Regions from separate parts of the Kitasatospora sp. NPDC041988 genome, predicted to be linked through region 2. Evidence: predicted binding sites of a transcription regulator. Region 2 holds the regulator's gene; the other holds the start of a gene.
The links. Region 2 encodes HrcA, which represses chaperone genes, less so after heat shock. Its sites were predicted from a motif close to TTNGCACTCNGNNNNNCNGAGTGCNAA; they were not measured.
Positions count from the first base shown of each region.

Region 1: a site for HrcA is predicted at 8,964-8,990, ahead of ACZ6NC_RS36355 (FmdB family zinc ribbon protein). Genes of this name have one in related genera too.

Region 1 is NZ_JBVJCO010000056.1:4,036-19,509, reverse strand. Features, by position in the region: gene ACZ6NC_RS36395 (glycosyltransferase family 39 protein) at 1-881, opposite strand, end outside; tRNA gene ACZ6NC_RS36390 (tRNA-Arg) at 1,077-1,149, shown strand; gene ACZ6NC_RS36385 (DUF6191 domain-containing protein) at 1,340-1,666, opposite strand; gene ACZ6NC_RS36380 (FtsX-like permease family protein) at 2,176-4,683, shown strand; gene ACZ6NC_RS36375 (phosphatase PAP2 family protein) at 4,800-5,609, opposite strand; gene ACZ6NC_RS36370 (sigma-70 family RNA polymerase sigma factor) at 6,043-7,014, shown strand; gene ACZ6NC_RS36365 (hypothetical protein) at 7,203-7,499, shown strand; partial or broken gene mscL (large conductance mechanosensitive channel protein MscL) at 7,583-8,001, opposite strand; gene ACZ6NC_RS36355 (FmdB family zinc ribbon protein) at 8,641-8,952, opposite strand; gene ACZ6NC_RS36350 (MFS transporter) at 9,100-10,350, opposite strand; gene ACZ6NC_RS36345 (potassium/proton antiporter) at 10,857-12,347, opposite strand; gene ACZ6NC_RS36340 (penicillin acylase family protein) at 12,690-15,407, shown strand.
Region 2 is NZ_JBVJCO010000030.1:644-16,117, forward strand. Features, by position in the region: partial or broken gene ACZ6NC_RS26890 (hypothetical protein) at 1-293, opposite strand, end outside; gene ACZ6NC_RS26895 (16S rRNA (uracil(1498)-N(3))-methyltransferase) at 437-1,186, opposite strand; gene dnaJ (molecular chaperone DnaJ) at 1,265-2,404, opposite strand; gene hrcA (heat-inducible transcriptional repressor HrcA) at 2,480-3,514, opposite strand; gene htpX (zinc metalloprotease HtpX) at 3,774-4,694, shown strand; gene pspAB (PspA-associated protein PspAB) at 4,753-5,337, shown strand; gene ACZ6NC_RS26920 (DUF3097 domain-containing protein) at 5,383-6,246, shown strand; gene ACZ6NC_RS26925 (hypothetical protein) at 6,247-6,390, opposite strand; gene hemW (radical SAM family heme chaperone HemW) at 6,426-7,655, opposite strand; gene ACZ6NC_RS26935 (AMP-dependent synthetase/ligase) at 7,730-9,652, opposite strand; gene ACZ6NC_RS26940 (ABC transporter ATP-binding protein) at 9,999-11,732, shown strand; gene ACZ6NC_RS26945 (ABC transporter ATP-binding protein) at 11,873-13,771, shown strand; gene sigJ (RNA polymerase sigma factor SigJ) at 13,899-14,822, shown strand; gene ACZ6NC_RS26955 (NAD(P)/FAD-dependent oxidoreductase) at 15,021-15,474, shown strand, end outside.

The DNA of each region.
Region 1 (15,474 bases), on a different contig from region 2:
GGCAGGACGGCGAGCAGCAGCAGCTGCAGCGCGGGCAGCCGCCGCCCGGGCAGCACCAGCACCAGCAGGGCGAGCAGGACGAAGGCGTGGAACACCCCGGCCGAGCCGAACAGCGGCTCGCCGAAGTGCCGCAGCTGGTAGAGGGACGGCGTGCCGATCCAGCCCAGCTGCCGCCCGGACTGCCGGCTGCCCAGCAGCAGCACCGGAACCGCCGGCAGCGCCGCCACGGCCACCGCCGCCGGGAACTGCCAGAGCAGCCGCCGCCGCACCGCGCCACGGGTCTGCCAGAGGTGCAGCAGCACCACGGCCACCTGCCCGGCGAGGGTGCTGAACGAGATCAGGTGGCCCGCCCCGGCCATCGTCATCGCCACGCAGTACGGCGCCCAGCGCCGCAGCCCCGGCCGCTCCAGCGCGCGCAGCAGGAACCAGGTCGCCGCGGCGACCGCAAAGGTCACCAGAGCGTACGAGCGGGCCTCCTGGGCGTACCGGGAGATCAGCGGCACCACGGCGAACAGCAGCCCGCCACTGACCGCCGCCACCCGGCCCCCGAACAGCCGCTGGGCGGTGAGCGCCACGAACGCCGCCGCGCCGGCCATCGCCAGCACCGAGGGCAGCCGCAGCGCGATCACGGAGTCGCCGGCCACCGTCGTCCAGCCGTGCATCAGCAGGTAGTAGGCACCGTTGCTGGCGTCGATGTGCTGGAGCAGCCGGAGCAGGTCGCCGAGCGGCCGGGTCGCGGCGGTCCAGGTCGACACCTCGTCCCGCCACAGCTCGGGCGTCCCGAGCCGGTACCCGCCGACGCCGAGCATGACCAGCGCCGGCCACAGCCAGACCTGCCCGAGCAGGCGGAGAGCCGGGTGCGGGGCGGCAGCTGGTCTCATCGGGCGGCCTTCGGGATCGTACGGGCGCTGGCAGTCCCTCGCAGGCTACTGGACGTCCTCTGACACCCAGTCGGCAGTTGCCCCCTCGGGGCACCGCCCCCGCCCCCCGCCGCGCACGCCTCCCCGGCCACCCGCGCATCGCGGAAACCTCAACGCCCGCCCCATCCCCGATCCGGTACGCTGTCCACCGAGCGCGCCTCAGTAGCTCAGGGGATAGAGCACGGCTCTCCTAAAGCCGGTGTCGCAGGTTCGAATCCTGCCTGGGGCACAGCAGCGCAGACGCGCTGAGGCCCAGATCAGAGGGAGCGATCCCTCCGGTCTGGGCCTCAGTCGTTTCGGGGTGGTCAGTCGCCCTGTGCCACGTCCGTGCCGGATTGCTCCGTGCCGGATTGCTCCGGCCGGTCCTGCTTCTCATCGCGGTTCGACTCCCTTCACCGGCAACGGGTCGAAGACCGGCCTCAAGGGCTCTCGTGCCGGTCCGTCGACGACGGCGGCCGGCGCATCACGACAAGCCCGGATTCGAGGTCGATCCGGCGATCGAGCGGAGCGCCCGACTCCTCGTCGTCACGCAACACCAGCCGGCGCTCCTTCTCCTCCGCCACGTGCCGCTGGTTCGGGGAGAGGAGGGTCTGGATCTCGCTGATCACGCTGAACATCGACCCTGCGCCGACTTCAGCCTCGCGTTTGCGCCAGTAGACCCAGCCGCGCCGCTCCATCCACAGCAGGGCCTGATCGGCGAGTAATAGCGTTGGCACGGCTGCGGCTGCCCAGAAGAAAATGTTCATCGCCTGCCCCCACGTGAAGATGCCAGCCTGCCGGGTTGCTCCACTGCCGCCGTTGCGGCGTTCATCCCGATCCTGACAACGCAACGGCTGACACCAACGTGCCCGGTCACTCGGCGCGTGCAAGCGTGTGCGGTTGCGCTCCGCGCTCTGGGTCAGGCCGGGAGAGCGCGTTTTCGCAGGAGTTCGAAGTCCGCACGGCCATACATGTGACGCTTGATCAGTTCGTGGTCGAGCGGCAGGGATCTCGTGAGAGATCCAATGGATCGACACTCATGGAGAGTGTGCGCACCAAGGGAGCTGGACCGGAGCCGAATCTCGTGCACAAAGTCAGGGCCATTTTCGTCGGGGGCGGCGTACCTCCGGAGGAGGAGGGGCGGGCGGGAGGGCTCAGACCTCGGAGTGATCAAGGATGCGACGTCGTACTGACGGGAGCGCGGACCGGCCGACCTAGGCTCGATCGTGATCCTGACGGCGCATCACGGCTGGTCAGGCGGTTGATCCGAGGGACGATGACGACGTACCGATACACCCTGGCCGAGCTGCGCGGGCAGTTCCGGCAACTGGTCCTCACCGGGGCGGCGATCGCACTGGGGGTGGCCTTCCTGATCGTCTCGGTCAGCGGCAGCGGGGCCTTGGTCGACTCGTTCAGCCAGACCGCCGCCGCCGAGGTCGGGCCGGCCGACGTCCAGGTGACCGGGCCGCAGGCGCAGGGCCTGCTGGAGCCCGGGACGGCCGACCGGGCGCGTCAGGTGCCCGGGGTGGCCGCGGTGTCGGCGCGGCTGGTCGGCCGGGGCGGGGTGCTGACCTCCTCCGGGCGGCCGCTGGACGAGCCGACCGTGGTCAGCTCCATCGCGGCCGACCCGGCGATGCGCTGGCAACTGCTCAAGGACGGCCGGTGGCCGGCCGGCCCCGGCGAGGTGCTGCTCGACGCCGACACCGCCCGGCGGGTCGACGCCCGGCCCGACTCGGACGTCCGGCTGACCCGGGCCGACGGCACCACCGGCACCGTCCGCCTGGCCGGCACCCTGGACGGCCGTGGTGCGCCCAGCCTCGCTGGGCGGCCGGTCGTCGCGGTGCCGGACGACGCCATGGCGCAGTACGCGACCGGGGTCGGCGCCGCCCGGCTCGACCTGCGCCTCGCCCCCGGCGCCTCGCGCTCGCAGACCGCCGAGGCGCTGCGGCAGGCCCTCGGCGGCGGGGCCGAGGCCCGCACCCACGACGCCTCCGTCGCCGAGGCGACCAGGCAGAGCAGGACGCTCTACGGGGTGGTGCTGATCGCGGCGCTGTCGTTCGTGCTGATCGCCCTCGCGGTGGCCCGCATGGTCGTCAGCAATACCTTCTCCGTCGTCCTCGCCCAGCGGACGAGGCAGCTCGCCCTGCTGCGCTGTGTGGGCGCCGACCGGGCCCAGGTCCGGCGGCTGATCCGCCGCCAGGGGCTGCTGCTCGGCGCGGGCGCGTCGGCCACCGGGGTGTTGCTCGGCACGGCACTCTGCGCCGCCGGCACCGTGCTGGCCGGTACCGCCGACCTCGGGCCGGTCCGCCTCTCGCTCACGCCGTCCCCACTCACCTGCGCGTCGGCCGGGCTGTTCGGCGTCCTGCTCACGGTGCTCGCCGTGCGCGGACCGGCCAAGGCCGCCTCGGCGGTGCCGCCGGTCGCGGCGCTCGGGGGCGCCGCCGGCACCACCGGTGGCGCCGGGCTGCGCGCGGCGGCGCTGTCCGTGCTGCTCCTGGCGGCGGGCATCGCGCTGCTGGTGGCCGGGGTGGTGGCAGGGCCGCCGCTGTCCTTGCTGGCCGTCACCCTGGGCGCGATCAGCAGCTTCTTCGGAGTCCTGCGGCTCTGCCACCGCCTGCTGCCGGCGGTCGTCGCGGGGCTGGGCGTACCGGTGCGGCGGCTCTGCGGGACGGCGGGCAGGCTCGCCACCCAGCAGCTGCGGCTCAACCCGGCCCGCACCGGCGCCACCGGGTCGGCGCTGCTGCTCGGAGTGACGGTGATGGTGAGCGCCGTCACCGCGCTGGAGATCACCTCCAACTCCCTGGCCCCGGCGGTCTCCGCCCGCCAGCCCGGCGTCTTCTCGGTGACCGCCTCCGGCGGCGCCCCGCTGCCGGCCGGGGCGCTCACCGCGCTCGGACGGGAGCAGACGCTCGGCGTCACGCCCGTCCGCTCGGCCACGCTGGAGATCGACGGCCGCAGCACCCTGGTGGCGGCGGCCGACCCGGCGCTGCTCGGCCCGGCCACCGACGGGGCCGACCGGGCCCGGGCGCTGGCCGGCGGCACCGCGCTCAGCGGCTTCGGCGACGACGGCCCGGACGGCCTCGGCGCGCACGGTGAGCACATGGTCGCCGGCAGAGCGGGAGCGCCCGCCGCCACCCTGCGGATCGAGCCCGGCCGCAGCGCGCTGCCGTTCACGCTCCAGAGCGGGGCCGTCCTCTTCGTCACCCCGGCCACCCTGGACCGGCTAGCCCCGGCGGCGGCCGTCACCACGGTCTGGATCGGCCCCGCCGGCGGGGCGGACCGGCTCGCCGCCCGCCAGGCGATGGACCGGGCCCTGCACGGGCAGCCGCAGCTCACCGTCACCGACACGGCCGCGCAGGCCGAGAGCCTGCGCTCGCTGCTGGACCGGATGATGCTGATCAGCATGGCCCTGCTCGGCTTCTCGGTGGTGATCGCCGGGCTCGGTGTCGCGGCCACCCTGATGCTGAGCGTCAGCGAGCGCTCCCGGGAGATCGGCATGCTGCGGGCGATCGGGATGTCCCGGCAGCAGCTGCGCCGGATGCTCACCCTGGAGGCGGTCCTGCTGGCGCTGGCCGGCGCCCTGGTCGGCACCGGCCTGGGCCTGGCCTATGGCTGGGCGGCCGCCCGGTCCGTCACCTCGGCCCTGGGCACGGTCGGCGGCCCGCCCGTCCTCCTGGTGCTCGGGGCCCTGGTGCTCACCGTGCTGACCGGCCTCGCCGCGGCCGTCCTCCCGGCGCGCCGGGTGGGGCGGATGACGGTCGTGGACGCGCTGCGCACGGCGTGACGGCGCGGGGCCGGGGCTGCTCCACGGGCCCCGGGCGGCGGACAAGGGCGACAGACCGTGGCGGCGGAAAACGGCGACAGACCGTGGCGGCGAACCGCGCGGCCGGGCGCCCCGCCCTAGCCGACCGCGCCGTCCGGGCGGTCGGTGGCGTCCTCGAAGGCGGGGTCGTAGGGGGCGGGCCGGGCCGGGGAGACCAGGACGCGCTGGACCCTCGGCCTGGTCCGCCAGTTGACCCGCCGGACGTCCCGGGCCAGGGCGCCGGGCCGCCAGAGCTCGACGACGACGGTGACCGCCCCCAGCACGAACCCGGCGGCCAGCCACCCGCCCAGGACGTCGCTCGGCCAGTGCACCCCGAGGGCGATCCTGGTCCAGCCGATCGTCAGGACCGTCACCCCGGCGACGGCGCAGGCGGCGATCCGCCCGCCGCGCCGGGCCTGCGACCACAGCAGCCCGGCCAGCACGGCGCAGGCGATGGTGGAGGCCATCGCGTGCCCGGAGGGGAACGCCGGGCCGCCGGCGTGCGAGACCGGGTCGGTGAAGGACGGCCGCTGGCGGTCGAAGGCGAGCTTCAACGCCCACTGCGCGCCCCAGCCGACCAGGGTCTGCGCCACCACCCAGCCGGCCAGCACCCGTGCGCCGATTAGCCAGAGCCAGAGCGCGGTGAGGCCGAGCAGCGTCCGCATGGTGATCGTGCCGCCGATGTCGGAGAGCGTCTGCACCGAGGCGGTCCAGGCTGTGTGCTCCCGGGCGTAGCGGTGCATGCTCTCGATCCACGCATGGTCGAACCGGGCGAGCGGGTGCCACCCGGTCTGCACGACTGCCGCCAGGATGCCGAACAGCACGGCACAACCGGTCGCGAGCGCCACGTGCCGGCGAAGGTGCCGGCTACGCGGGGTGATGGGCGACGAGCTGTTGGTCAGGTGCATGGCTGACACCTTCCCAGTGCGGTGTGCCCAGCGGGCGCTCGATCGATAGCGATTTGGCATCTTTTGTGCGGAGAACCTGCGTGCGCCGGGGCGTGGGCGCGGGCGGATCCCGGTGGCGCGGGAACGCGGGGGGCGATCCGGGGGTTCACGATGGAAAGGGGTGAAGCGGTGAAGGGGTTGCGAAGGGCTATGCGCCGCGCCGCTCCGAACCGGTCGCCCGGCTGGCACCCGACGCACCGGAGTGGTCACCCTCCGTCCACGACCGGGGTGAAAACCGGCAGGATACTGCATCGCTGGAAGAATCTGAGCGACTTGGGAATGTTGTCCGGAATCTGTTCGTTGGATCGTTACGTGTGAGCCCCGTGGGGCCCGCACTTCTTGCCCTCTCAGGGCAGGCAGGCAGACCTCGGCAACACCAGCAAAGGGAGCAAGCATGGCCACCCGTGCCGTCGTTCGCGACAGGGCCGACCGGACTCGCGCGGCCCGCCCGACCAACCTTGAGGCCGACCGTGACCTGGTCGGTATGTACCTCGACGAGATCGCCAGGACGCCCCTGCTCGATGCCGCCGAGGAGGTCGAGCTCTCGCTGCGGATCGAGGCCGGCGTGTACGCCCAGCACCTGCTGGACGGAGGAGAGCTGCCCAAGGGCGTCAAGCGCGAGGAGCTCGAAGCGATAGCCGAGGATGCCGAACGCGCCAAGGACGTCTTCATCCGCTCCAACCTCCGTCTCGTGGTCGCCGTCGCCCGTCGCTACCCGCGCAGCGGCCTGCCGCTCCTGGACCTCATCCAGGAGGGCAACGCGGGCCTGGTGCGGGCGGTGGAGAAGTTCGACTACGCGAAGGGCTTCAAGTTCTCCACCTACGCGACCTGGTGGATCCGGCAGGCGATCACCCGGTCGATCGCCGATCAGTCGCGGACGATCCGGCTGCCCGTCCACCTGGTCGAGGAGCTGGGCCGGATCCGGCGGGTGCAGCGCGAGAAGTCCAAGGAGCTGGGCCGCGAGGCAGAGCCTGCCGAGATCGCGGCCGAGCTGGACACCACCGAGGCGCGCATCAAGGACGTGCTCGACTGGGCGCGCGACCCGGTGAGCCTCAACATGTCCGTCGACGACGAGGGCGAGACCCAGTTCGGTGACCTCGTCGAGGACACCGGGGCGACGTCCCCGGAGGACGCCGTGATGGTCATGCTCCGCCGCGAGGAGCTGGACGACCTGATCGGGCGGCTGGACGACCGTACGGCGTCGATCATCCGGTCCCGCTACGGGATGGAGGACGGCCGCGAGCGGACGCTGACGGAGGTCGGCAAGCAGCACGGGCTGACTCGTGAGCGGATCCGCCAGATCGAGAAGCACGCGCTGGCCGAGCTGAAGAAGATCGCCGACCATGCGGGCTTCGAGGCCGCCTGACGCCCTCCCGGCTGCCCAGGCCGCCTCGGCCGCTGCCCCGGGCCCTGGTGCGGAACGCTCCGCACCCAGGGCCCGCGTGCGTGCCCGGACGGCGGCCGGGGCCGGTGCAGGGCCGATGCAGGGCCGGGGCCGGCGCCGGGAGCTTCTAGGCTGGAGGAGTGGACAACGTGCAAGACGGAGGCCGACCGGTGACCGAGCAGAAGCCCGTGCAGGACGCCGCGGCGACCGAGGACCAGGCAGCGACCGCGGACCAGGCAGCGGCCACGGACCGGGCGACGACCGGGGACCCCGCGACGACCGAGGTCGCTGCCGCCCCCGCCACCGAGGCGGCGCCGAAGGCCCGGCTGGTCTTCCGCGACCCGCTGGACCAGCAGTCCCGGGACGACACCGACACCGGCTGGGGCGACCGTCAGGCCGCGGGGGAGAGCAGTGGGCGGGGGCTGGACTGGTACCTGAGCCAGCGCCCGCCGCACCACGGCGACTGACCGGGCGCCCCGGGCGCTGAGCGGCGCCGTGCCACAGCGCAGCTCGGCGCCGTACAGCTCAGCTCAGCGCAGTGCAGCTGGGCTCAGCGCTGCGGCGTGACCAGCGCATCGCGGATCTGGGTGAGCAGGACGACCTCCTTGGCCTCCGCCTCCGCCTGGACTTCGGCAAGGGTCTTGCGCTTGGCGGTGTACTTGATCATGGGCAGGATCAGGCAGAAGTAGACGACGGCCGCGGTGATCAGGAACTGGAGGATCGCGCTCAGCACGGAGCCCCAGAGGATCAGGATGCCGGACGCGGCCTCGCCGGTCGCGCTCAGCTCACAGGGGCCCTTGAGGCAGGACGTGTAGGAGTTCAGGTCCTTCGGGCCGAACGCGCCGACATCGGGTTGATCACGCCCTTGACGAAGGCGTTGACGATGTTGGTGAAAGCCGCGCCGATGACCACGGCGACGGCGAGATCGACGACATTTCCACGCAGCAGGAATTCTTTGAAGCCTTTCATGCCGCGCGAACGACGAAGTCGTTGTCCGGTTACGGGTGATCTTCGCCGCCCTCCGATTGACAACCCGTTTGGTGGACAGGCGTGGCTCCGGGCGGTGACAGGCCCGCCCACGCGGGCCCGGACGCCAGTGCCGCGGCCACGGCGAGCAGGAGCAGGACCGGCAGCCCGGGCCGGTGCCGCAAGGCCTGCCGGAGCCGGTGGAGCCGGCCGGATCCGCGCCGGATCGGCGGGAAGGACGGCACCTCCCGCCGCGGCGGGACAGCGGGCGCGGGGAGCGGGAACGAAAGGGGGAGGCTCGTGGTCGTCATGGGCACCGCCGGTGGTCGCAGGGCGCCGGCCCGGGGTGGGCCGACCTCTCGTGACGCACACTCTGGGACGCTCGCAGGCCCGGCGGAAGGCCTTTCCCGGAACCTGTGGACAACCCGGGCCTGTGGATAACTTTCATCGCCCGTGCGAGTTAATTCAATGAGCCCGGGAATGCAATATGACCCCGGGGTGCGTTAAGGCCCCGGTGTGCAATGTGACTCCAGGGCGCACTATGACCTCGGGGCGCAATGTGGCCCCGGGAACGCCGGGGGAAGGCAAAGGGCCCGCCGACCCCGCCGAAGCGGGGACGACGGGCCCTTCGAAAGCCTGGGATCAGCCGGCCGGCTTCGCCGCAGCCGCCGGAGCGGGGCTCGCCGCGGGGGCGGAGCCGCCCGAGGACGAGGCCGGGGCGGCCGACGAGGACGAGGTCGACGAGGACGAACCCGCGCCCACCGTGCTGCTGGAGGACGAGCGGCTGTCGGTCCGGTAGAAGCCGGAACCCTTGAAGACCACACCCACGGCCGAGAAGACCTTGCGGAGCCGTCCCTGGCAGTCGGGGCACGTGGTCAGCGCCTCGTCGGTGAACTTCTGCACCGCCTCCAGGCCGTTGCCGCACTCGGTGCACTGGTACTGGTACGTGGGCACTTGTCTTCCTCCTGGCACTCTCGCCTGATGAGTGCTAACGATGGTCAATGATGCGGCATTCCGCTGCATCAGTCCAGCGACTCGAATGTGAGATGAGCCGGGGGCCGCCGTGTGGCGACCCCCGCGTGAGTGCTGTACGCGCCCCGCTCAGCCCTTGGCCGCACCCACCAGCTGCCGCGTCACAGGCCGCTCGCCGCCGCCCGCGACCACCGTGCTCGCGGCGCCCGGCGCGACCAGCAGGTGCCGCAGCGCGACCAGGGCGACCAGGCCCAGCCCGGCGCCGGCCACCGGCACCAGGAACCCGGCCGACGGTCCGTGGCTGTCGATCAGCCGTCCGGCCACCGTGGAGCCGGTCGCCAGGCCGAGGCCGATGGCGCCGGTCAGCCAGGTGAAGGCCTCGGTCTTCGCGCCGTCCGCGACCAGCGTCTCGACGAGGGTGTACCCGGTGATCAGGGTGGGCGCGATGGCCAGGCCGCAGACCAGTCCGGCGACGGACAGCGCGACCAGGTTGGGCATCGCCCAGAGCGTGGAGCAGCCCAGCACCAGCAGTGCGTAGCTGCCCAGCAGCCGCTGCTGGGCGGCCCGGCGCCAGGCGATCATGCCGTAGAGCACACCGGCCAGCATCGAGCCGCCGGCGAAGATCCCGTACACCGTGCCGTTGGCGCCGGGCTGGCCGACGGACTCGGTGAAGGCGGTCACCGAGACCTGCATCCCGCCGAAGACGGTGCCGACGCCCAGGAACGCGCCGGCCAGCAGCCGGACGCCGGGCGAGGAGAGGGCCGAGACGCGGCGGGCGCCCGGCTGATGCGGGTGCCGGGCCGGGGCGGTGCGGCGCTGCGCTGCGAAAGCGAGCCCGCCGGCGACGGTCAGCGCGGCCTCGGCGATCAGCCCGGCCGAGGGGTTGACCGAGGTGGCGATGGCGCTGGCCAGCACGGGGCCGATCACGAAGGTGAACTCGTCCGTCACCGACTCGAAGGCGAACGCGGTGTTCAGCTTGGCCGCAGGTGCACCGTCGGCGGAGAGCTTGGCGACCCAGCGGGAGCGCACCATCGCGCCGATCTGCGGCACGCTGGCGCCGGCCGGCGCGGCGGCCAGCAGCAGGGCCCAGACGGGGGCGTGGCCGAGCGCCAGCGCGATCAGCGCGCCGACCGAGACGGCGTGCACGATCACGCTCGGCACCAGGACGGCGGCCTGGCCGTACCGGTCGGCCAGCCGGCCGGTCTGCGGGCCGACGAGGGCCTGGGCGACGGCCGAGACGGCCGCGACGGTGCCGGCCGTGCCGTACGAGCCGTGGGTGTCGAAGACGAGCAGCAGGATGCCCAGGCTGAGCATGGCGTACGGGAGGCGCGCGGCGAACGCGGGCGCCAGGAACGTCCAGGCGCCCGGGGTGCGCAGCAGTGCGCCGTACCCGACGCGGGCGGGGGCCTCGGTGGCGGACGCGGTGTCCGGCGAGGTACCCGAGGGGGCGTCCGTGGGGACGCCGCTGTTGTCGACCGTTCGGCGGGCCGTCACGGTCGGTCCTTCCTGCTGCCTGGTAGCGCGGAAGGGGCATGGGGTGGCCCCGACGGCGCCGAGAGTCGTCCTCTCGCGCGTCGACCGGGGTAGTTACCGGGCCGGACCGGCGTGGTTGCCGGGGGTCTGGCCGCGGCCGCCGAGCGGTCGCGCCAACTCTGCGTCAGGCAGATGCTGGGTGTGTATCAACCATCATACTTATACGCGCGTAGATGTCGCGCTTGCCTCCACAGTACAGGGCGAGTCCAAAATCGTCCTGCCAATTGAAGGTGAACGTTGGACAAACCCCTCAGGACCTCTGCCCGCAGTGCCACCAGGCCCCCGCGACGCCCGGGCCCCCGCCCGCGACGCCCGGGCCCCCGCCCGCGACGCCCGGGCCCCACTCGTGGCGCTCAGGCCCCCCGGCCGTACAGCCACCCGGCGAGCTTGCCGCCCTTGTCCACGGCCCGCAGTCGCCGCTCCGCCGCCTCGCTCACCTCGTCCGTGGTGACCACCAGCAGCTCGTCGCTGCCGCGCAGCACGGTCGCCTTGTCCGGCACGAAGCTGCTCCCCTCGCGGACGACCAGGGTGACCGCCGCGCCGGCCGGCAGTCGCAGCTCGCCGATCTCCACGCCCGACATCTTCGAGTTCGGCGACAGCGCCACCGACAGCAGGTGCCCGTGCAGCTTCTCCAGCGGGGCGGACTCGATGCCGAGGTCCTGGCCCATCGAGCCCTCGCCGATCCGCAGCCACTTGGCGACCAGGGGCAGGGTCGGGCCCTGGAGCAGGGTGAAGACCACGACCAGGATGAAGACGATGTTGAAGACGTCCTGGGCCATCGGCGCGTCGGCCACCATCGGGATGGTGGCCAGCACGATGGGCACCGCCCCGCGCAGGCCGGCCCAGCTCAGCAGCGCCTGTTCGCGTGCGGGCAGCTTGAAGGGCGTCAGGGTCAGCACCACCGAGAGCGGCCGTGCCACGAAGACCAGGACGGCGCCGATCACCAGCGCGGGCACCACGGCCGAGCCCATCGTCTCGGGGGTACAGAGCAGGCCGAGCAGCACGAACATGCCGATCTGCCCGATCCAGGCCAGGCCGTCGGCGAAGCCGCGGACGGCCGGACCGTGCGGCAGCTTGGCGTTTCCGAGGATGACGGCGCTGATGTAGACGGCGAGGAAGCCGGAGCCGTGCAGCAGCGCACCGCCCGCGTAGGCGAGCACGGTGAGCGCCATGACGGCGATCGGGTAGAGGCCGGAGGACGGCAGGGCGACGTGCTTGATCCCGAACGCCCCGATCTTGCCGACCGCGAAGCCGACGGCCGCGCCGATGGCCAGCTCGGCGACGATCGTGCCGGCCAGCACGTACCAGGAGTCCAGTTCGCCGGTGGTGGCGAAGGCCACGACCAGGATGACCACGGGCGCGTCGTTGAAGCCGGACTCGGCCTCCAGCAGGCCGGTCAGCCGGTGGGGCAGCGGCACCATCCGCAGGACGGAGAAGACGGCCGCGGCGTCGGTCGAGGAGACGATCGCGCCGAGCAGCATGGAGGTCCGCCAGTCGAGGCCGACCAGCCAGTGCGCGCCGGCGGCGGTCACGAAGACGCTGACCCCGACGCCGACGGTGGCGAGCACGGTGGCGGCCGGCATCACCGGTCTGACCTCACGCCAGCTGGTCTTGAGACCGCCCTCGGCGAGGATCACCACCAGGGCGGCGTAGCCGAGCACCTGGGTCAGCGCGGCGTTGTTGAAGGAGACGCCGAGGCCGTTCTGGCCGAGCGCGACGCCGATGCCGAGGTAGATCAGCAGGCTGGGCAGTCCCGACCGGGTCGAGATGCGCACGGCGACCACCGCGACCAGCAGGATCACGGAGAACTCGAGGAGCAGCTGGTTCAGGTGGTCGACATTCACGCAGGGGCACCTCGGGCAGGCTGGGGGCGGGCGGGGTGTCTGACGGCGGTGAGGCCGAAGGAGTCGACCGGAAGGGAGGCCGGGGCCGGGAAGGCCGATTGCTCCCCTTGCGGATCGTTACTCAGTCTAACATTTTGCCATATCTTTAGCTTCTTCCGTCACATCGGCCTCCGCCTCCGCTCCCCGGAAGTCTCTCCGGCGCTCCTCTGACCTCCGCAGATCCCACGGTGAGCGTCCCCCGTGCACGCCCGCCAGCCGAGTCGGCCTAATGTGGTGCCCTGTCATGGCCGAGTGCCCTGGACACGCCCACCTGCTCCCCAGTCGAGGACCGCAAGGACCCAGATGCCCCGCTCGAAGAAGTTCCGGCGCGCCCGTCTGATCGTGATCGTGCTGGTCATGCTGCTGGTGGCAGGCGCCGGCTACGGCGGCTACCAGGGAGTGGCCGCGGTCCGCGCGTCCTTCCCGGAGGTCGACGGCAGCGTCAAGGTGGCGGGCCTGAGCGCGCCGGTCGACGTCAAGCGGGACGCCAACGGCATCCCCCAGCTCTACGCCGACACCAACGAGGATCTCTTCCGCGCCCAGGGCTACGTCCAGGCCCAGGACCGCTTCTGGGAGATGGACGTCCGACGGCACATCACCGCGGGCCGGCTCTCCGAGATGTTCGGAGACGGCCAGGTCGAGACCGACTCCTTCATCCGGACCATGGGCTGGCGCCAGGTCGCGCAGAAGGAGTTCGACGAGAAGCTCACGCCCGAGACCAAGAAGTCCCTCCAGGCCTACGCGGACGGCGTCAACGCCTGGCTCGGCGAACACCCGGGCGGCCAGAGCGCCTCGCTGGAGTACACGCTGCTCGGCGTCGTCAACGGCGGCTACAAGCCCGAGCAGTGGACGCCCGTCGACTCGGTGTCCTGGCTGAAGGCGATGGCCTGGAACCTCTCCGGCAACCTCCAGGAGGAGATCGACCGCTCGCTGCTCGCCCAGGACTTCAGCCCGGAGAAGATCGCCGAGCTGTACCCGGAGTACCCGTACGCGAGCAACGGCACGATCGTGAAGACCGGCACCGTCGGCGGCGACACCTACCGCCCCGCCGACGGCTCCGGCCAGGCCAACGCCGGTGCCGCCGGTACCGCCGCCCAGGGCGCGGCCGCCACCAAGGCGACGCTCAAGGACATCACCGACCGGATCGACGCGATGCCGCAGCTGCTCGGCCGTCAGGGCCAGGGCATCGGCTCCAACTCCTGGGTGGTCGCCGGCTCGCACACCACCACCGGCAAGCCGCTGCTGGCCAACGACCCGCACCTCGGCCCCGGGCTGCCCTCGGTCTGGTACCAGATGGGCCTGCACTGCCGCACCACCTCGGCCGCCTGCCAGTACGACGTCTCGGGCTTCACCTTCGCCGGCATGCCGGGCGTGGTGATCGGCCACAACAAGGACATCGCCTGGGGCTTCACCAACCTCGGCGCCGACGTCACCGACCTCTACCTGGAGAAGGTCACCGGCCCGGAGACGTACCTCGTGGACAACAAGGAGGTGAAGTTCACGCTGCGCAAGGAGACCATCAAGGTCGCCGGCGGCGAGGACCGCACCATCACCGTCCGCACCACCCAGACCGGCGCCCCGCTGATCTCGGACCAGAGCACCGAGCAGCAGAACGTCGGCAAGTACGCCCCGAACGGGACCGCGGCCCCCGACCGCGGCACCGGCGGCTACGGCGTCGCCCTGCAGTGGACGGCGCTCAACCCCGGCAAGACCATGGACGCCGTCTTCGCGCTGGACCGCGCCAAGAACTGGGAGGAGTTCCGGGGCGCCGCCAAGGACTTCGCCGTCCCCGCGCAGAACCTGATCTACGCCGACGCCTCGAACATCGGCTACCAGGCCCCGGGCGACATCCCCGTGCGCGGCAAGGGCGACGGCAGCTACCCGGCCCCCGGCTGGGACTCCGCCTACCAGTGGAAGAGCTCCATCCCGTTCACCGCCCTGCCCTACAGCTACAACCCCTCCGCCGGCTACATCGTCACCGCCAACCAGGCCGTGGTCGACCCGTCGTACAAGTACCTGCTGACCAAGGACTGGGAGTACGGCACCCGGGCCAAGGAGATCACCGACCAGATCGAGCTCAAGCTCAAGAACAACGGCAGGATCTCGCCGGACGACATGCAGGAGATGCAGCTCGACAACACCAGCATCCTCGCGAAGAAGCTGGTCCCGCTGCTGCTCAAGGTGCCGATCGACGACCCGTACGTGCGTGAGGCGCAGGACCTGCTGAAGGACTGGAACTTCCACCAGGACGCCGACTCGGCCGCCGCCGCCTACTACAACGGTGTCTGGCGCCAGCTGCTCAGCCTCTCCTTCGGCCAGAAGTTCCCGGCCGACCTGCGGGCGGACGACAACTGCCTGCTGGTCCGCCGGCAGACCGACCCGACCAAGCCGGACAGCAGCTCCCAGATCGTCACCGAGTGCGGCACCCGCGACCCGGGCAAGGCCCAGCCGGACGGCGGCGACCGCTGGACCGAGGTGGTGCGCCAGCAGCTGGACAAGCCCGACAGCAGCTGGTGGACGTACATCGACTCGCAGCACAAGGAGCAGAAGGGCCTCGACAACCTGCTCGCCGAGGCCATGAAGAATGCCCGCCAGGACCTCACCTCGCTGCTCAGCAAGGACATCTCGACCTGGAGCTGGGGCCGTCTGCACAAGCTGACCCTGCGCGAGCAGACCTTGGGCTCCGACGACTCCTCGATCGCCTCCGGCGTCGTCCACAAGCTGCTCAACCGCGGCCCGTACCGCCTCTCCGGCGGCTCGGCGGCGGTCGACGCGGCCGGCTGGAACGCGGCGGCCGGCTACCAGGTGGACTGGATCCCGTCGATGCGGATGGTGGTCGACCTCAGTGACCTCGACGCCTCGCGCTGGATCAACGTCGGCGGCGCCTCCGGGCACGCCTTCCACCCCAACTACAACGACCAGACCGACCTCTGGCTCGGCGGCAAACTGCTGACCTGGGCCTACTCGCCGGACGCGGTCGAGAAGTCGGCCAAGCACAAGCTGGTGCTGACCACCGGCTGACCACCGGCTGACCGACCGCACGGCCGCGGGGGGGGGGGGGGGCGGGGGGGGGGGGGGGGGGGGGGGG
Region 2 (15,474 bases):
AGCTGGGTCTGGTCGCTGCCCCAGTACGTCAGCCGCCGGGACGGGCCGCCGTCCACCGGCGCGAGGTGCACCTCCGGCGCGCCGTCCCGGGTGGAGGTGAAGGCGATGTGCCGCCCGTCCGGGGAGAACCGCGGTCTGCGGACGGGGACATGATCGGCCGTCAGCCGCCAGGCCCGGCCGCCGTCCAGCGGGGCGAGCCAGACGTCGTTCTCGGCCACGAAGGTGACCAGGTCACCGTGCAGGTGCGGGTGGCGCAGGTAGGCGCCGGCAGGGGTGCTCGGAGATTCGCTCACGCAGTCAGCCTAGGCACGTCCGCACACGATGCACCGGGGTTTTCCGGAACAGCCAACCCGGGTGGGGGACGCCCGCCCACGGCCCCGGGACCTCAGGACCCGGGGCTGACGGCCCCGGGGCTGACGGCCCCGGGGCTGACGGCTCAGCTCCAGCGGCCGGTGCGGCCCAGCAGCAGGGCGCCGGCGGCCACGCCCGCCGTGGAGGTGCGCAGCACCGACGGACCGAGCCGGTACGGCCTGGCACCGGCCTCGGCGAAGGCGGCCAGCTCGTCCGGGGAGACCCCGCCCTCGGGGCCGATCACCAGCACGATGTCCCCGCTCGCCGGCAGGGTTGCACCGGCCAGCGGCTCGGCGCCGTCCTCGTGCAGCACGGCGGCGAGCGCGGCACCGGCCAGGACGGGCGCCAGCTGCCGGGTGGTCACCGGCTCGCGGACGTCGGGGAAGCGCAGCCGGCGGGACTGCTTGCCCGCCTCGCGGGCGGTGGCCCGCCACTTGGCCAGCGCCTTGGCGCCGCGCTCGCCCTTCCACTGGGTGATGCAGCGCGAGGCGGCCCAGGGGATCACCACGTCCACGCCGACCTCGGTCATGGTCTCCACGGCGAGCTCGCCGCGGTCGCCCTTGGGCAGCGCCTGGACGACGACGATCCGCGGCGCCGGCTCGGGCTCCCGCCGGACGGCGGTCACGGCCACGTCGATCGCGTCCTTGCCGTGCACCGCCGCCACCGTGCCGTCCACGCCGAGGCCCAGCCCGTCCGCGAGGGTCACCGCCTCGCCGGGCTCCAGCCGCTTCACGGCGGCGGCGTGCCGCCCCTCCGGACCGTCCAGCCGGACCACCGCGCCGGGGGCGGCGGTGGCGAGCTGCGCGGTCTCGACGACGAACACGGGCGCGGTCATGGGGGTTCCCCTGAGATCTCTGTGCGATGGAACGACGGCGCCCGGTGACCCGGTCCGGGTCACCGGGCGCCGGTGCGGTCAGCGGCCGTTGAAGGCGTCCTTCAGACGGGAGAACAGCCCCTGCTGGCCCGGCGCGAACTGGCCTGAGGGCCGTTCCTCGCCGCGCAGCACCGCGAGGCGGCGCAGCAGGTCCTCCTGCTCGGCGTCGAGCTTGGTGGGCGTCTGCACCTCGACATGCACTATCAGGTCGCCCCGGCCGCCGCCGCGCAGGTGGGTGATGCCGCGGCCGTGCAGCGGGATCGACTGGCCGGACTGGGTGCCGGGCCGGATGTCGACCTCCTCCAGCCCGTCCAGGGTCTGCAGCGGCACCTGGGTACCGAGCGAGGCGGCCGTCATCGGGATGGTGACGGTGCAGTGCAGGTCGTCGCCGCGCCGCTGGAACACCGTGTGGCTGGTCTCGGCGATCTCGACGTAGAGGTCGCCGGCGGGGCCGCCGCCGGGGCCGACCTCGCCCTCGCCGGCCAGCTGGATCCGGGTGCCGTTGTCGACACCGGCCGGGATCTTGACGGTCAGGGTGCGGCGGGCGCGGACGCGGCCGTCACCGGCGCACTCCGGGCACGGGGTCGGCACCACGGTGCCGAAGCCCTGGCACTGCGGGCAGGGGCGGGAGGTCATGACCTGGCCCAGGAAGGACCGGGTGACCTGGGAGACCTCGCCCTTGCCGCGGCACATGTCACAGGTCTGCGCGGAGGTACCGGGGGCCGCGCCCTCGCCGCTGCAGGTGGTGCAGGTGACGGCCGTGTCGACCTGGAGTTCCTTGGTGGTGCCGAAGGCGGCCTCCTCCAGGGTGATCTCCAGCCGGATCATGGCGTCCTGGCCACGCCTGGTCCGGGAGCGCGGGCCGCGCTGACCGGAGGCGGCGCCGAAGAAGGCGTCCATGATGTCGGAGAAGCCGAAGCCCGCCGCGCCCGCGCCGAATCCGCCCGCGCCGCCGCCGCTGGGCGACAGGGGGTCGCCGCCGAGGTCGTAGACCTGGCGCTTCTGCGGATCGGAGAGCACCTCGTAGGCGGCGTTGATCTCCTTGAACCGCTCCTGCGTCTTCGGGTCCGGGTTGACGTCCGGGTGCAGTTCGCGTGCCAGGCGCCGGAACGCCTTCTTGATCTCGTCCTGCCCCGCATCCCGTCGGACGCCGAGTACCGCGTAGTAGTCCGTGGCCACCAAATGCTCCGCTTGTTCCGCCTGTTGAAGTGCTTGCGACTGGTACCACCATCGGCCGTCCGATGGTGGCCGTTCCTACGACTCGGCCAGGATCTGGCCCACGTACCGTGCCACCGCTCGCACCGCCCCCATTGTGCCCGGGTAGTCCATCCGGGTCGGACCGATCACACCCAGCTTGGCCACGCTCTCGTCGCCCGAACCGTAGCCCACGGAGACGATCGAGGTGGAATTGAGCCCTTCGTACGCGTTCTCCCGGCCGATCCGGACCGTCATCCCGGCGTCGGCCGTCTCACCCAGGAGGCGGAGCAGGACGACCTGCTCCTCCAGCGCCTCCAGCACCGGCTGGATGGTGAGCGGGAAGTCGTGCCCGAAGCGGGTCAGGTTGGCCGTGCCGGCCAGCATGATCCGCTCCTCGTTCTGCTCGGCGAGCGCCTCGAAGAGCGTCGCCAGGACGGTGGTGACGGCCGGCCGGTCGGCCGCCTCGAACTGGGACGGCAGCTCGTCCAGCAGCTCCGGGACCTCGGGCAGGCGCTGCCCGACGGCCCTTGTGTTGATCTTGGCACGCAGGTCTGCCAGGACGGTCTCGCCGACCGTGCCCGGGCAGTCCACGAGCCGCTGCTCGACCCGGCCGGTGTTGGTGATCAGGACCAGCATGACCTTGGCCGGGGCCAGCGCCACCAGTTCGATGTGGCGCACGGTGGACCGGGAGAGCGAGGGGTACTGGACCACCGCGACCTGCCGGGTGAGCTGGGCGAGCAGCCGAACCGTACGGGCGACCACGTCGTCGAGGTCGACCGCGCCGTCCAGGAAGTGCCGGATCGCCCGCCGCTCGGGCGCGCTCATCGGCTTGACCTCGGCCAGCCGGTCGACGAACAGGCGGTACCCCTTGTCGGTGGGGATCCGCCCGGCGCTGGTGTGCGGCTGGTGGATGTAGCCGTCGTCCTCCAGCGCCGCCATGTCGTTGCGAACGGTGGCCGGGGACACGCCCAGGCTGTGCCGCTCCACGAGGGCCTTGGAGCCGACCGGCTCCTCGGTGCCCACGTAGTCCTGGACGATGGCGCGAAGCACCGCGAGTTTGCGGTCGTCGAGCTGGCGGACCTCACCGGCCATGGGGCACGCACCTCCGTCTTCGCACGTTGTCCGATGTGACATGTGTCCGTATGTCCCGCTGCGGACCCCACTGCGGGCCCCGGCTTTGGCACTCTGAACACACGAGTGCCAGAACCGTACCTGCCAGTGTAAGGCCCGGGTCCGACGGCAGGAACGGCCCGGCCACAGTGATCCTGCCCGCAGTCCGTGGCGCGGGGGTGATGCCCCGCGCCCGTCCGGGTGGCAGCATCGATAGCGGACGGCGAACAGAGGAGCAGAGATGTCGACCTCGGGCCAGCACACCCGCTTCGCACCGGACCGCGGCCTGACCGGCCGGATGGTCGGGACCATGTTCGTGATCGGGCTGTTGTACGTCGGTTTCACCGGTCTGCTGATCGCACTGCTGCGCGGGGCCTGGCCGCTGATCGTGCTGATCTCGGGCGGGCTGTTCGTCGCGCAGTTCTGGTTCAGCGACAAGATCACCGAACGGGCGATGGGCGCCCACCGGGTCACCCCGGAGCAGTACCCCCAGCTGCACGGCACCGTCGACCGGCTCTGCGCACTCGCCGACATGCCCAAACCCCGGGTGGCGGTCGCCGACAACGACATGCCGAACGCCTTCGCGACCGGCCGCAACCCGCAGAACGCCGTGGTCTGCGTCACCACCGGGCTGCTGCGACGGCTGGATCCGGAGGAGCTGGAGGGCGTGCTCGCGCACGAGCTGTCGCACGTCGCCCACCGGGACGTCGCGGTGATGACCATCGCCGGGTTCCTCGGGGTGCTGGCCGGGGCGATGACCCGGATCGCGATGTACGGCGGCTTCATGGGCGGCGGCCGGAACAACAGCGACTCCAACGCCGCGATCGCCGCGCTGATCATCCCGCTGGTGTCGGTGGTGGTGTACGCGATCAGCTTCCTGCTGACCAGGCTGCTCTCCCGCTACCGCGAGCTGGCCGCCGACCGGGCCGCCGCCCAGCTCACCGGCCGGCCCAGCGCGCTCGCCTCGGCGCTGACCAAGGTGACCGGCCAGATCGCCGCGATCCCCACCAAGGACCTGCGCAAGGCGCAGCCGTACAACGCCTTCTACTTCGCCCCGGCGCTGAGCGCCCGGGACGCCGCCTCGCAGCTGCTCTCCACCCACCCGTCGCTGGAGCAGCGGCTGGCGCAGCTGGCGAAGATCTCGGCCCAGCTCGGCCGCTGAACCGCCTCAGGCGGCCGGGCCGCTCCGGCCGCCGGGACCACCTCCGGAAGGGACCGCCGTGGGATTCCTGGACACGCTGTTCGGCCGCACCAAGCCGGTCAGGCCCGACCTCGACCAGCTGTTCGGCGTACCGTCCGCCGCGCTGACCCTGGAGGCGGCCTCCGGCTTCCGCCCCACCGGCGTCGGGTCGGTCTGCTTCGCCTCCGTCGAGGGCGGGGCGTTCGGCGAGGTCGAGCGGCAGGTGCGGGCGCTGCTGGACGCCGACACCGAACGCGGCGGCGTGCCGGTCGAGGCCTCCAAGGACGCGTACGGGTACTCCTGGCTGCTCGCCCGGCACACGCCCGAGGAGCTGCCGGAGCTGGTCAACGACCTGCACGCGGTCAACAGCGAGCTGGAGGCGAACGGCTTCGGGCCGCAGCTGCTCTGCTCGCTGGTCGCCTTCCGCGACGCCGAGGGGCAGCCGCTGGCGCTGGTCTACCTGTACAAGCGCGGCACCTTCTACCCGTTCGCGCCGGTGCCGGGCGGCGGGGAGAAGCGGAACAGCCCGCTGGAGCTGCAGGTCAACGCCATGCTCGGGAACGACCTGCGGCTGGAGAAGGACCTCACCCGCTGGTTCCCGGTCTGGGGCGCGCCGGGTCTGTGACGGCTGTCGGGGCCCGTGACGGTCCCGCTGCCTATAGTCGGCTGCATGCGCAGCCGCCAGTACGGACCCGACCTCACCCCGCCGTGGAAGATGGGGGCACCTCCCAGCCGCCAGGCTGCGGGACGACAGCCCGCCCCGGAGGTGCCCGCCGAGCGGGACCTCGTCGTGGAGGAGGCGGCGACGGGCTTCTGCGGGGCGGTGGTGCGCTGCGAGAAGACCGCCGAGGGCCTCACCGTCACCCTGGAGGACCGCTTCGGCAAGCACCGGGTCTTCCCGCTGGTGCCACGCGGCTTCCTGCTGGAGGGCACGGTCGTCACGCTGGTCCGGCCCGCGGCCGCCTCGCCCGCGCCCGCCCGCACGCCCGGCCGGACGGCCTCCGGCTCGGTGGCCGTCCCCGGTGCCCGCGCCCGGGTGGCCCGGGAGTCCCGGATCTACGTGGAGGGCCGGCACGACGCCGAACTGGTCGAGCGGGTCTGGGGCGACGACCTGCGGATCGAGGGCGTGGTGGTCGAGTACCTGGAGGGCATCGACGACCTGCCCGCGATCGTCGCCGACTTCGCCCCCGGCCCCGGCCGACGCCTCGGCGTCCTGGTCGACCACCTGCTCCCCGGCACCAAGGAGCACCGCATCGCGGCCCGGGTGACCGGCGACGCCGTCCTGGTCGTCGGCCACCCCTACATCGACATCTGGCAGGCCGTGAAGCCCGCCTCCGTCGGCATCCCCGGCTGGCCCGACGTCCCGTACGGCGAGGTCTGGAAGGAGGGCATCTGCCGCCGCCTCGGCTGGCCGGTGGACAGCCCCTCCGCGTGGAAGCGGATCCTGGCCTCGGTCGACTCCTACAAGGACCTGGAGCCGGCCCTGCTGGCGAAGGTCGAGGAACTGATCGACTTCGTGACCCTGCCCGAGTGACTACACGTAAGCCTGGAACTCCGAGGTGTCGAGGGCGAGGCCGAGCAGGTCGATCGGAACCGGCTCACCGAACTTGGTGGTCCGCTCGACCACGTAGTCCGGCAGCCCCGAGGCAGCCGCCCTGCTCGGTTCGGTCAACAGCACGCAGACGCCCTTGATCGGATCGACGATCAGGTACGTCAGTCCACCAGGTCACGCACGACCGCGTCGGCCAGCAGGCGGCCCTGGAGGGTGAGGGTGGCACGGCCCTCGGCGTAGGTGACGGGGTCGAGCAGGCCCTCGCTGCGGGCCCGCTCGGCGGCCTTCAGGCCGGTCTCCGTCAGGAGGGCGAGCGGGATGCCCTCGGCGAGGCGGAGTTCGAGGAGGATGCGCTCGACCCGGCGGTCCTCGTCGGTGAGCAGTTCGCGGCCCTGGGCGGGGGTGCGCTGCTCGGCGAGGGAGCCGGCGTACGCGGCGGGGTGCTTGGCGTTCCACCAGCGGACGCCGCCGACGTGGCTGTGGGCGCCGGGACCGGCGCCCCACCAGTCGGCGCCCGTCCAGTACAGCTCGTTGTGGCGGCAGCGGCCCTCGGGGGTGGTGGCCCAGTTGGAGACCTCGTACCAGGAGTAGCCGGCGGCGGCGAGCGCCTGCTCGGCGATCAGGTAGCGGTCGGCGTGCACGTCGTCGTCGATCATCGGGAGTTCGCCGCGCTTGACCCGGGCGGCCAGCTTGGTGCCGTCCTCGACGATCAGCGAGTAGGCCGAGACGTGGTCGGGGCCCGCGGAGATGGCGGCGTCCAGGGAGGCCCGCCAGTCGTCGTCGGACTCGCCGGGGGTGCCGTAGATGAGGTCCAGGTTGACGTGCTCGAAGCCGGCCGCGCGGGCCTCGGCGACGCAGGCCTCGGGGCGGCCCGGGGTGTGGTGGCGGTCGAGCAGCCGGAGCACGTGCGGGCGGGCGCTCTGCATGCCGAAGGAGACCCGGTTGTAGCCGCCCGCGCGCAGCTCCGCGAGGTAGGCCGGGTCGACGGACTCGGGGTTGGCCTCGGTGGTGACCTCGGCGCCCTCCGCCAGCCCGAACTCGTCGCGGATCGCGGCGAGCATCTTCACCAGATCCCGGGCGGGCAGCAGGGTGGGCGTGCCGCCGCCGAGGAAGACGGTCTGCACGGGCAGGTCGGCGTCGCCCAGCACCCTGCGGGCCAGCCTGATCTCCGCGACCACGTTGTCGGCGTACGTCTCCTGGGAGGCGACAGCCCCGGAGGAGCGCAGCTCGGTGGCGGTGTAGGTGTTGAAGTCGCAGTAGCCGCAGCGGCTCGCGCAGTACGGCACGTGCAGGTAGAAGCCGAACGGCCGCGACCCGAGCCCGGCGAGGGCGTGTGCGGGCAGGGAACCGTCGGACGGCACGGGTTCGCCGTCGGGGAGTGCGGAGGGCATGACCCCATTGTCCCGTACGGCCCGGGCAGCCCCGAAACGATCGGGCTGCCCGGGCCGTACGGGGCGGAAGCGGGTCAGGCCTCGTTGGCGCCCGCGTACATCTCGGTGACGGCGTCGGCGTACGTCCGCTCGACCACCGGGCGCTTGATCTTCAGGCTCGGCGTGAGCTCGCCGTGCTCGATGTCCAGGTCGCGCGGGAGCAGGGTGAACTTCTTGATCGTCTGCCAGCGCTGGAGACCGGAGTTGAGGCGCTGCACGAAGCCGTCGATCAGCTTGTGCACCTGCGGGTCGGCGACCACCTCGGCGTAGGACTTGCCGGCCAGGCCGTGCTCGGCGGCCCACGGCATGATCACCGACTCGTCGAGGCCGATCAGCGCGGTGCAGAAGTTGCGGCCGTTGCCGATCACCAGGATGTTGCTGACGAACGGGCAGACCGCCTTGAACTTGCCCTCGACCTCGCTGGGCGCGACGTACTTGCCGCCGGAGGTCTTGAACATGTCCTTCTTGCGGTCGGTGATCCGCAGGAAGCCGTCCGCGGACAGTTCGCCGATGTCCTCGGTGTGGAACCAGCCGTCGGCCTCCAGCACCTCGGCGGTCTTCTCCGGCAGGTTGTGGTAGCCGCGCATGATGCCGGGGCCGCGCAGCAGGATCTCGCCGTCCTCGGCGATCCGGACCTCGGTGCCGGGCAGCGCGCGGCCGACCGTGCCGACCCGGACGTCCTCCGCACGGTTGACGGACGAGCCGGCGCTGGTCTCGCTCAGGCCGTAGCCCTCCAGGATCGGCACCCCGGCGCCGACGAAGAAGTAGCCGATCTCGGGGGCGAGCGCGGCACTGCCGGAGACCGCGCCGCGCAGCCGCCCGCCGAAGGCGGCCCGGATCTTGGCGAACACCAGCTTGTCGGCGAGCGCGTGCTGCAGCCGCAGGCCCAGCGGGGCACTGCCGACACCGGTGGCGACCCGGTTGTCCTGGACGACCCGGGCGTACTCCCGGGCGGTCTGCGCCGCCCACATGAAGATCCTGTACTTGGCGCCGCCCTCGGCCCGGGCCTTGCCGGCGATGCCGTTGTAGACCTTCTCGAAGATGCGCGGCGCCGAGGCCATGACGGTCGGCCGGATGACCGGCAGGTTGTGGATGATCCGGTCGACCCTGCCGTCCACGGCCATCACGTGGCCGGTGGCGATCTGCCCCGAGATCAGCGTCTTGCCGAAGACGTGCGAGAGCGGCAGCCACATGAACTGCACGTCGTCGGCGGCCAGCAGCCCGCTGGCCTCCTGGGCCCGTCCCTCGTACGCCCAGCAGTCGTGCACCAGACGCACGCCCTTGGGACGCCCGGTCGTGCCGGAGGTGTAGATGAGGGTGGCCAGCTGCTCCTTGTCGAGCGCGGCGATGGTCTTCTCGACGGCGTCCGGGTGCTGCACCAGGTACTCGGCGCCGAGCTGCTCCAGCTCGGCCAGGGTGAGCACGTTCAGCCCGCCGGTCTCGGGAGCCTCGGCGGGCGCGTCGAAGAGGACGACGGTGCGCAGCTCGGGCAGCCGGTCGGCCTCGGCGACGGCCTTGGCGAGCTGGGCGGCGTTCTCGGCGAACAGGGCCCTGGAGCCGGAGTCGGAGAGGATGAACGCCGTCTCGTCGGCGTTGGTGCTCGGGTAGACGGCGGTGGTGGCCGCGCCCGCGCACATGTTGCCGAGGTCGGCGATGACCCACTCCAGCCGGGTGGAGGAGGCCAGCGCGACCCGGTCCTCGGGCTGGATGCCCAGCGACAGCAGGCCTGCGGCCACCGCGTACACCCGGGTGGCGGTCTGCGCCCAGGTCAGCGAGCGCCACTGCTCGGCGCCGGGGGTGCTGTCCGCCGCGTGCTCGTCCACCGGGACGGGAAAGCGGTACGCCTCACCGGCCGGGGTGGCGGCGACCCGCTCCTGGAACAGGTGGGCGACGGAGGCGGGACGCGCGGCAACGATGTCGGCACGGCCGGAGTCGATCAGGGACTGCGCGGAACTCAACGAGGACCTCCGGGGGCGGGTGGCCGTCTGAGGGATTGTCGCGGCTCCCGTGGGGGCGGTCGCCGGGCCCCCGACCGACCGGACTGGTACCGGTGAGTAACAAGGGGGCAATCAGCAGCCTAGGGGGAAACCGGTCATTCCGTAAGAGGGCGGGACAGCCTGGCACGCCTCCGGGCGCCGGGTGCAGCCTGCGAGAGCGCCCGCAACCGGCTCCACCGCAACACCGGGCAAAGGAGGCAAAGGACTGGACAAACATCCGGGCGGCGTACCCAGAATCGCCTGTACGAGTCCACCAAAGAACGAGAATCGGGATGCGAATCCCACTGCCGACGACAAGAGTGTGCCAGTGCTGATCAGACTGCTCCGGGCGTACCTGCGCCCCTACTCCCGACCGATCACCCTGCTGGTGCTGCTCCAGCTGGTCTCGACGCTCGCCCTGCTCTACCTGCCCACACTCAACGCCGACATCATCGACGACGGTGTGGTGAAGGGCGACACGGGGACCATCCTGCGGCTCGGCGGCGTGATGATCGCCATCACCGTGGCCCAGGCGTTCTGCTCGATCGGCGCCGTCTACTACGGCGCGCGCACCGCGATGGCCGTCGGCCGGGACGTCCGGGCCGCCGTCTTCGACCGGGTGCAGAGCTTCTCCGCCCGCGAACTCGGCCAGTTCGGCGCCCCCTCGCTGATCACCCGCACCACCAACGACGTCCAGCAGGTCCAGATGCTGGTCCTGATGTCCTTCACGCTGATGGTCGCCGCGCCGATCATGTGCGTCGGCGGCATCATCATGGCGCTCAACCAGGACGTCCCGCTCTCCGGGCTGCTGCTCGCCGTCGTCCCGGTGCTCGGCATCGTCGTCACCCTGCTGGTCCGCTCGCTGCGCCCCAAGTTCCGCAGCATGCAGACGAAGATCGACACCGTGAACCGGGTTCTGCGCGAGCAGATCACCGGCATCCGGGTCATCCGAGCCTTCGTCAAAGACGACCACGAGCAGACCCGGTTCGCCGGCGCCAACGGGGAGCTGACCGACGTCTCGCTCCAGGTCGGCCGGTTGATGTCGCTGATGTTCCCGCTCGTGATGCTGGTGGTGAACGTCTCCAGCGTCGCCGTGCTCTGGTTCGGCGCACAGCGGATCGACAGCGGCGGCATGGAGATCGGCGCGCTGACCGCCTTCCTCTCCTACCTGATGCAGATCCTGATGAGCGTCATGATGGCCACCTTCATGTTCATGATGGTGCCGCGCGCCGAGGTCTGCGCCGAGCGTATCCAGGAGGTGCTGGACACCCGCTCCAGCGTCGTCCCGCCGTCCGCTCCGGTCACCGAGGTGCTGGCCCGGGGCAACCTGGAGCTGCGCGACGTCGAATTCCGCTACCCGGGCGCCGAGGCCTCCGTACTGCGCGGCATCGACATCACCGCCCGCCCCGGCCAGACCACCGCCGTCATCGGCTCCACCGGCAGCGGCAAGTCCACCCTGCTCGGCCTCGTCCCCCGGCTCTTCGACGCCACCTCCGGGCAGGTCCTGCTGGACGGCGTCGACGTGCGCGACCTCGCCCCCGAGGCCATCGCCGAGACCGTCGGCCTCGTGCCGCAGAAGCCCTACCTGTTCACCGGCACCGTCGCCAGCAACCTGCGCTACGGCCGGCCCGACGCCACCGACGAGGAGCTCTGGCACGCCCTCGACGTCGCCCAGGCCAGGGACTTCGTCGAGCTCCTCCCCGAAGGCCTGGACGCGCCCATCGCCCAGGGCGGCAGCAACGTCTCCGGCGGCCAGCGCCAGCGCCTCGCGATCGCCCGCGCACTGGTCCGCAAGCCCGGCGTCTACCTGTTCGACGACTCCTTCTCGGCGCTCGACTACGCCACCGACGCCAGGCTCCGCAAGGCGCTCGCCCGGGAGACCTCCGACGCCACCGTGCTGATCGTCGCCCAGCGCGTCTCCACCATCCGCGACGCCGACCGGATCATCGTCCTGGACGAGGGCGCCGTCGTCGGCAGCGGCACCCACGGCGAGCTGATGGCCGGCAACCCGACATACCGGGAGATCGTGCTCTCCCAGCTCACCGAGCAGGAGGCGGCGTGACCACCGCGGACAAGAAGACGCCCTTGACGAAGGGCCCGGCACAGCAGGGCCCGGGCCCCGGCGCGGCGGGCCCCGGCGAGCCGCGCAGCGACTCGCAGTCCGCCGCCGCCCGCCGCGGCCCGGCCGGCCCCGGCCGGTTCATGGGCGGCCAGGGCGCCGAGAAGTCGATGGACTTCAAGGGCTCCGGCAAACGCGTCCTCAAGCTGCTGCGCCCGGAACGCGCCCTGCTCTCCGGCGTCCTCGCGCTCGGCGTGCTCAGCATCGGCTGCGCCGTCACCGGCCCCAAGATCCTCGGCAACGCCACCGACCTGATCTTCGCCGGCGTGGTCGGCGACAAGTTCCCGGCCGGCACCACCAAGGAGCAGGTCATCGCGGGCCTGCGCGCCGGCGGCGACGGCAACGTCGCCGACGTGCTCTCCTCGATCGACTTCACCCCCGGCCAGGGCATGGACTTCGGGGCGATCGGCACCGTGCTGCTCTGGGTGCTGGCGATCTACGTCGCCTCCGCCGTCTTCGGCATCGTCCAGGGCCGGCTCGCCACCACCGCCATCCAGCGGGCCGGCTACCGGCTGCGCCAGGACGTCGAGGCCAAGCTCGCCCGGCTGCCGCTCAGCTACTTCGACAAGCAGCCGCGCGGCGAGGTGCTCAGCCGGGTCACCAACGACATCGACAACATCGGCCAGTCCATGCAGCAGACCATGGGCCAGGTGGTGAACTCGCTGCTCACCGTGGTCGGCGTGCTGGCCATGATGTTCTGGATCTCGCCGCTGCTCGCCCTGATCGCGCTGGTCTCGGTGCCGCTCTCGGTGGTCGTGGCGACCAAGGTCGGCAAGCGGGCCCAGCCGCAGTTCGTCCAGCAGTGGAAGTCCACCGGCCAGCTGAACGCGCACATCGAGGAGATGTACACCGGGCACGCCCTGGTCAAGGTCTTCGGCCGGCAGAAGGAGTCCGCCGAGACCTTCCGCGAGCACAACGAGTCGCTCTTCGAGTCCAGCTTCCGGGCCCAGTTCATCTCCGGGATCATCCAGCCCGCGATGATACTGCTCGCAAACCTCCAGTACGTGCTGGTCGCCGTGGTCGGCGGGCTCCGGGTGGCCAGCGGCGCGCTGTCCATCGGCGACGTACAGGCCTTCATCCAGTACTCGCGGCAGTTCAGCCAGCCGCTCACCCAGGTCGCCAGCATGGCCAACCTGGTGCAGTCCGGCATCGCCTCCGCCGAACGCGTCTTCGAACTGCTGGACGCTCCCGAGCAGACCCCCGAGCCGGCCATGCCGGAACGTCCCGACGCCGTCCGCGGCCGGGTCTCCTTCCAGGACGTCTCCTTCCGCTACGAGCCCGACACGCCGCTCATCGAGGACCTCTCGCTCAAGGTCGAACCCGGGCAGACCGTCGCCATCGTCGGCCCCACCGGCGCCGGCAAGACCACCATGGTCAACCTGCTGATGCGGTTCTACGAGGTCAGCGGCGGACGGATCACCCTCGACGGGGTGGACATCGCCGCCATGTCCCGCGAGGAGCTGCGCTCCGGCATCGGCATGGTCCTCCAGGACACCTGGCTGTTCGGCGGCACCATCGCCGAGAACATCGCGTACGGCGCCGACGGCGCCACCCGCGAGCAGGTCATCGAGGCGGCCAAGGCCGCGCACGTCGACCGCTTCGTCCGCACCCTGCCGGACGGCTACGACACCCGGATCGACGACGAGGGCACCGGCGTCAGCGCCGGCGAGAAGCAGCTCATCACCATCGCCCGGGCGTTCCTCGCACAGCCGTCGATCCTCGTCCTGGACGAGGCGACCAGCTCGGTCGACACCCGCACCGAGGTACTGATCCAGCGCGCCATGGCCCGGCTGCGCACCGGCCGCACCAGCTTCGTGATCGCCCACCGGCTCTCCACCATCCGGGACGCCGACGTGATCCTGGTGATGGAGAACGGCTCGATCGTCGAGCAGGGCACGCACGACGAGCTGATCGCCACCGACGCCGCGTACGCGCGGCTGTACAAGGCGCAGTTCGCCGAGGCGGTGGCCGAGGTCGACTGACCGGGCACGCCCGGCGAGGAGCCGGAGGGGGACGCCGGCCACTGCGGCGCCCCCCTCCGGCTCTTCATCTTCCGGTCTTCGCCTTCCGATCTTCGCCTTCCGGGCGGCGGGCGCTACCGTGGGGCCTGTGAGTGACGACCCGTCGGCTGCAGCCGTGCCGAGCCCGGACGCGACCCCTGACGCCTTCGAGGTGAACCGGCGCTACCTGGGCTCGGTCGCCTACCGGCTGCTCGGGTCGTTCAGCGACGCCGAGGACGTACTGCAGGAGGCCTGGCTGCGCTGGCGGTCCGCCGACCAGTCCGCCGTCACCGACCCGCGGGCCTTCCTCACCACCGTCGTCACCCGGCTCTGCTACGACCAGCTGGGCTCCGCCCGGGCCCGCCGGGAGGCCTACTTCGGCGAGTGGCTGCCCGAACCGGCCGTCTCCTACCAGGACTCCCCCTCCTCCCCCGCCGAGCTGGCCGAACTCGGCGAGTCGGTCTCGCTGGCACTGCTCGCCGTCCTGGAACAGCTCACCCCGGCCGAACGCGCCGCGTTCGTGCTGCACGACGTGTTCGCGGTCGGCTTCGACGAGATCGCCGCCTCGCTCGACCGCTCCACCGAGGCCACCCGCCAGCTCGCCTCCCGGGCCCGGCGCCGGGTGAAGGACGGCGGCCGCCGCGCCACCGCCGACCGCGCCGAGCACCGGCAGGCGGTGGAGGCGTTCGCCGCGGCGTCCACGCGCGGCGACATCGAGGGCCTGCTCGCCGTGCTCGACCCGGAGGTCGTCTGGCACTCCGACGGCGGCGGGGTCGTCACCGCCGGTGCCCGTCCGGTGTTCGGCGCCGACAAGGTCTCCCGACTGGTCGCCGGCCTGGTCGCGAAGTGGTTCACCCCGGACATGGGCCTCGCGTTCGCCCTGGTCAACGGCGAGCCGGGCCTGCTCTGGCACGACGCAGACGGCGCGGTCGGCGGTGTGCTCGCCTTCACCGTCGCCGACGGCCGGATCACCGAGGCGTACGTGGTGGTCAACCCCGAGAAGCTCACCCGGATCGCGCCGATCGCCGGCTAGCCCGACCCCGCGCGCCATGTGACGCAGGTCACTGTCACGGTTCGACCGGCCGCGTCGTCCCCTTCCCGAAAACGCAGCGAGCGCTTCGAGAAGGCGCTTCGAAGGAGGCGGACGACATGACCGAGAAGCAGATCGTCGTACTGGGCGCCGGCTACGCGGGACTGACCGCGGCGACCCGGGCGCGGCAAGCACAACCGGGTGACTCTGATCGCCCCGGAAACCCGCTTCCTGCACCGCGTCCGCCAGCACGAGACCGCCGCCGGCCGGCCCGCACACCGGCCCACCGTCGCCGAGGTCGTCCGCGGCCGCGGCGTGCGACACATCGCGGCCCGCGCCACCGCCCTCGACCTCAACGCCCGCAAGGTCTTCCTGGACACCGGCGAGGCCGTCCCCTACGACACCCTGGTCTACGCCCTCGGCAGCCGCACCGCCTGGCACGGCGTCCCCGGCGCCGCCGAGCACGCCTACCCCGTCGAGCGGGCCGCCGAACTGGGCCGGCGGCTGCGCACCGCCGGCCGCCCCGGCACCGTCGCCGTGGTCGGCGGCGGCGCCACCGGCATCGAACTGGCCACCGAGATCGCCGAGGCCAACCCCGGCTGGAAGGTCCGGATCGTCGCCGCCGGCCAGGTCGGCGGCTGGTTCTCGGCCCGCG